Regions from separate parts of the Virgibacillus saliphilus genome, predicted to be linked through region 1. Evidence: riboswitches for the same ligand, from Rfam matches in the RefSeq annotation. Region 1 holds a riboswitch; the other holds the start of a gene.
What was found. Region 1 has a riboswitch for S-adenosylmethionine ahead of KFZ56_RS17700 (PLP-dependent aspartate aminotransferase family protein). Riboswitches for the same ligand answer to the same signal wherever they lie in the genome.
Positions count from the first base shown of each region.

Region 2: another riboswitch for S-adenosylmethionine. It lies ahead of ssuE (NADPH-dependent FMN reductase); the one in region 1 lies ahead of KFZ56_RS17700 (PLP-dependent aspartate aminotransferase family protein).

Region 1 is NZ_JAGYHC010000001.1:3,720,610-3,722,819, forward strand. Features, by position in the region: gene rarD (EamA family transporter RarD) at 1-671, shown strand, start outside; SAM riboswitch class I at 830-945, shown strand; gene KFZ56_RS17700 (PLP-dependent aspartate aminotransferase family protein) at 1,064-2,210, shown strand, end outside.
Region 2 is NZ_JAGYHC010000001.1:1,836,132-1,838,341, reverse strand. Features, by position in the region: gene KFZ56_RS08810 (hydroxymethylglutaryl-CoA lyase) at 1-96, opposite strand, end outside; gene ssuE (NADPH-dependent FMN reductase) at 450-998, opposite strand; SAM riboswitch class I at 1,121-1,227, opposite strand; gene KFZ56_RS08800 (UPF0182 family membrane protein) at 1,352-2,210, opposite strand, start outside.

The DNA of each region.
Region 1 (2,210 bases):
CGTCTATTTTCATCAGTTTAAACTGGCTTACCTTTATATGGGCGGTCAATAGCGACCATGTTATTCAGGCAAGCTTGGGGTATTATATTAATCCACTTATCAGTATATTACTCGGGATCATCGTGCTGAAAGAGAAGGTTACGAAGAGACAGGCACTATCGTTTATTCTTGCTGGTATCGGTGTCACCTACCTAACATTTAGCTTCGGTGTGTTCCCATGGATTTCTATTATTCTAGCGCTGACTTTCGGATTCTATGGCTTATTGAAAAAGAAGGTGGATATTAGCGCCATGTTTGGTTTAACCATCGAAACAATGATCGTAACACCACTTGCCGCTCTTTATTTATTCGCCATTCCGGTGAATTCCTTTACCCTGGAAGATTTGGCTGCACCGGTGAATCTCCTATTAATTGGGGCAGGTATCGTTACCGCGATTCCATTACTTTTATTTGCAAGCGGAGCTAAGCTAATCCCACTTGCGATGGTCGGATTCCTGCAGTATATTGCGCCAACGATCATGCTAATTCTTGGTGTGTTTCTTTACGGAGAGCCCTTTACCAGTGGGCATGCTGTCGCATTCATATTCATTTGGTCTGCTTTGTTCATTTATATGGGGTCAGGGTATAAACGCAGGGATTCCCGGTTTAAGCGTGGAGTTCATGAAAAATAAGTTAGCTCTATGACCTAGTTACCAAAAGTAGCTTGATGAGCGCATAGGACGCCTCTGCGTGACCTATATCCCGAGGCAATAAAATAGTTATTTTCTAAAAACCGTTGACATTCCGTTCCATTTACCGTTATACTATTCTTTAATTTAGAAAAATGAATCTCTTATCAAGAGCGGCGGAGGGATAGGCCCTGTGATGCCCGGCAACCTGAAGGCTAGTAAACTACCTTTTACGGTGCTAAATCCTACAGATCAAGATTGGTCTGGAAGATAAGAGGAGGATCGTTTACATATACGCCCTCTTCTTAGGAAGGGGGTGATTTATTTATTCCCCCCTCTTCCTCCAGATACGTTAGAAGTGCAAACCAAAAGTAAACATTCAAGGAGGAATTTTCATGTCAAACTTTCCATTTCACAACCCGGAAACCATATTACTTCATGGAGGTCAGGAACCCGACCCTGCAACGGGATCAAGAGCTATGCCCATTCACCAAACAACGTCCTACGTTTTTCGTGATACCGAGCATGCCCAGAATGTATTCGGATTAGCAGAACCGGGAAATATCTATACCCGTATTACAAATCCGACTGTCGATGCTTTCGAACAACGCATGGCTTCACTTGAGGATGGAAGTGGAGCTGTTGCCACCTCATCCGGTATGGCAGCAATTACATTTTCTATTCTTAATCTCGCCGGCTCAGGTGATGAAATTGTTGCTGACAGTAACTTGTACGGTGGGACGTACAATCTTTTTGCACATACACTACCGCGTTACGGAATTGATGTGAAATTTGTTGATGGAACGGATCCTGAAGCGATTAGAAGTGCTATTACAACAAAAACAAAGGCCGTGTTTGCTGAAATTATTACAAATCCAAGTCTAAACATATTTGATGTAGAAACCGTTGGTGCGATTGCGCATGAAAACAACATTCCATTGATCATTGACAATACATTTGCCACTCCATACGGCACAAAACCGCTCACATGGGGAGCAGATATTGTTGTTCATTCTGCGACAAAATGGATCGGCGGCCATGGTACAACAATTGGCGGAGTTGTCATAGATGGCGGCCGCTTCGATTGGGGCAATGGTCACTTTCCAGGATTTACTGAACCGGACGAGAGTTACAATGGCCTCCGTTACGTAGATCTTGGTCCAGCAGCCTACGTGACAAAATTACGTGTGCAACTACTCCGAGATATTGGTGCTTCTCTGAGTCCACAGAGTGCCTTTTTATTTTTACAGGGACTGGAGACATTACATCTGCGCGTCGAGCGTCATAATAAAAATGCTGAAGAAGTCGCTGCTTATTTGCAAAAACACCCAGCTGTAGAATGGGTTAATTTCCCTGGCCTTGAAGATCATCCATCCCATCAGCTTGCGAAAAAATATCTCGCTAATGGATTCGGCTCGATTATCACGTTCGGCATCAAAGGCGGTCGGGATGCTGGTAGGAAACTAATCGATAATGTTACACTCTGGTCCCATGTTGCCAATGTGGGTGATGCAAAATCGCTGATTATTCATCCAGCATCAA
Region 2 (2,210 bases), 1.9 Mb from region 1:
CACTTTATCGTCTGTCGAAATCCAGTCCTTTTCATTCTGCAAACCGTCTCGAGGTGCTACTTCCTTTACCTGTACAAAATCCGGCCAATGCTGCATGGTCTTCCCTCCCTAGTTAAAGATAGTCAGTAATAGGTGATAAGAATGCGCTTACAAAAACAATTAATTACTTTAACTTTATTCAACTATATATAATTGTATTCAACTTTGTTGAATTAAGTGTATAGTCATTGTTGGTAAAATGTCAACTCCTTTGTTTAAAAATAAAAAGAACCAGTGCCTTTCAATTAAATGGCACCGGTTCTTTTTTCATACAGTTATTTTACAATACGCTTTTGGTATTTTTTCCAGAGTGATGATTCGGCAATTACTCCTTGGATAGATAAATATCTCTAAGTGTATGCTTCCATCCTTTTTTTGAGTTGTCTCCTCCTATTTCATGAATCGTCCAATCAGGTTAAAAACACTGTTGAGGCCTGCCTGTTAACGATCTCAGTAAAATACTGAAGTTGCTTTTTCGTACGTTGTAAAATATCCTCATCGATAATGGGGTTTTCTTTTCTTTTATCTATTTGACGATCAAGCAGATAGAGACCTTTTAAATTATGACCTTTTAACGTAGCTAACACTGGCTTCAAGGTATATTCGATCGCTAGCAAATGAGACGCACTCCCACCTGTCATCAGCGGAAGTACTGGTGTGTGTTTGAGTACATCCTGTGGGAGAATATCAAGCAACGCTTTTAAGACTCCTGAATAGGCACCCTTATACACTGGCGATCCAACAATAACACCCTTGGCATTTTGGATTAGTTCTGTCACTTCGTGAATAGCCGGACTATCAAACTTCCCTTGAAATACCTCCTCTGCCGGCACATCTTTAATCGAAATATGAGTCACTGAGAAATGTTCCTGTTTAAGTAAGTTCCCTAGATATTTAAGCACTTGTTCTGAACGCGAAAAGGCTGAAGGACTTCCTGATATCACAACAATTTCACTCATAATGATCATCCTTTCTTATCCATGCATTTTTACTATATTCTCTTAGCAAGAAATTCTGCACTTCGCCATTAAAACAAGCCCCCTTTTCTTATAATGAGAAAGAGGGCTTATCTGATATTCCGCTCTTATCTCCCAAGATTACTCTCGGTGGAATTAGCACCTTTCCAACATTTGTCAGAGGTTGCTGAAGCTTCATAGGGCCACATCCCTCAGCTTCTCTGGATAAGAATATTTAATTATATGGTATAGTGTATTTTAATTAATCCGATAAGTCAAGTCAGTTTTGAAAATTTTAATAATGATGTTAGAGAAAAGAACCCCAAATTCCTCTGGAGTTCTTTTCTCTATTACAATCATTGTTCTTCCTCAGTTAATTTGTCTTCTATTTCTGTCATAATTTCTGCAGCTTTATTCCAGTCGCCTTCAGCTAACGCATCTTGATAGGAATTGAATAGATCTGAAAACTCTTGTAATAGCTCGTCAGATTCTGAAATTGGCTGTTCTTGTTCCCCCGGCTCTTCCTCAGATGTTTGTTCTTCATCTGGCTGACGATTCGGATCCACAAGATTGAGCATTTGCTCCATCGACTCCTCAAACGTTTCTTCCATTACGATGTGGTCCTCATAAGCAACGACAACCTGTTTTACTTCCGGAAGTGATGTCTCATTGGAAGACTCAATATAAATTGGTTCGACGTATATAACTGTATCTTCAATTGGAATGGCAAGTAAGTTCCCACGAATCACTTCTGATCCACCTTGTGACCAAAGATTCAATTCCTGAGAAATCGTGCTATCCTGGTTAATCCGGTTTTCAATTTGCTGCGGACCGTAAATATTTTCTTGCCTTGGGAAACGATAGACAAATTTTTCACCATAATATTCCCCATCATTACGTACACCGATCCATGCAAGCATATTTTGACGATTTTTCGGTGTATAAGGCATCATCAGAATAAACTCTTCCTCATCGTATTCGGGAAGCTTCATTGTTACATAGTATGGTTCCATTTCAATATCTTCGTTAAAGTATTTCTCTGTCGGGAACTCCCATGCATCTTCCCGATTATAGAACATTTCCAGATCAGTCATATGATACGTACCATACATTGATGCTTGAATGCTAAATAATCTTTCAGGGAAGCGGAAATGAGCCTGCACGTCTGCTGGGATTTCCTCTGTGAACAATTCAGGGAACATTTTCTGGTATGTC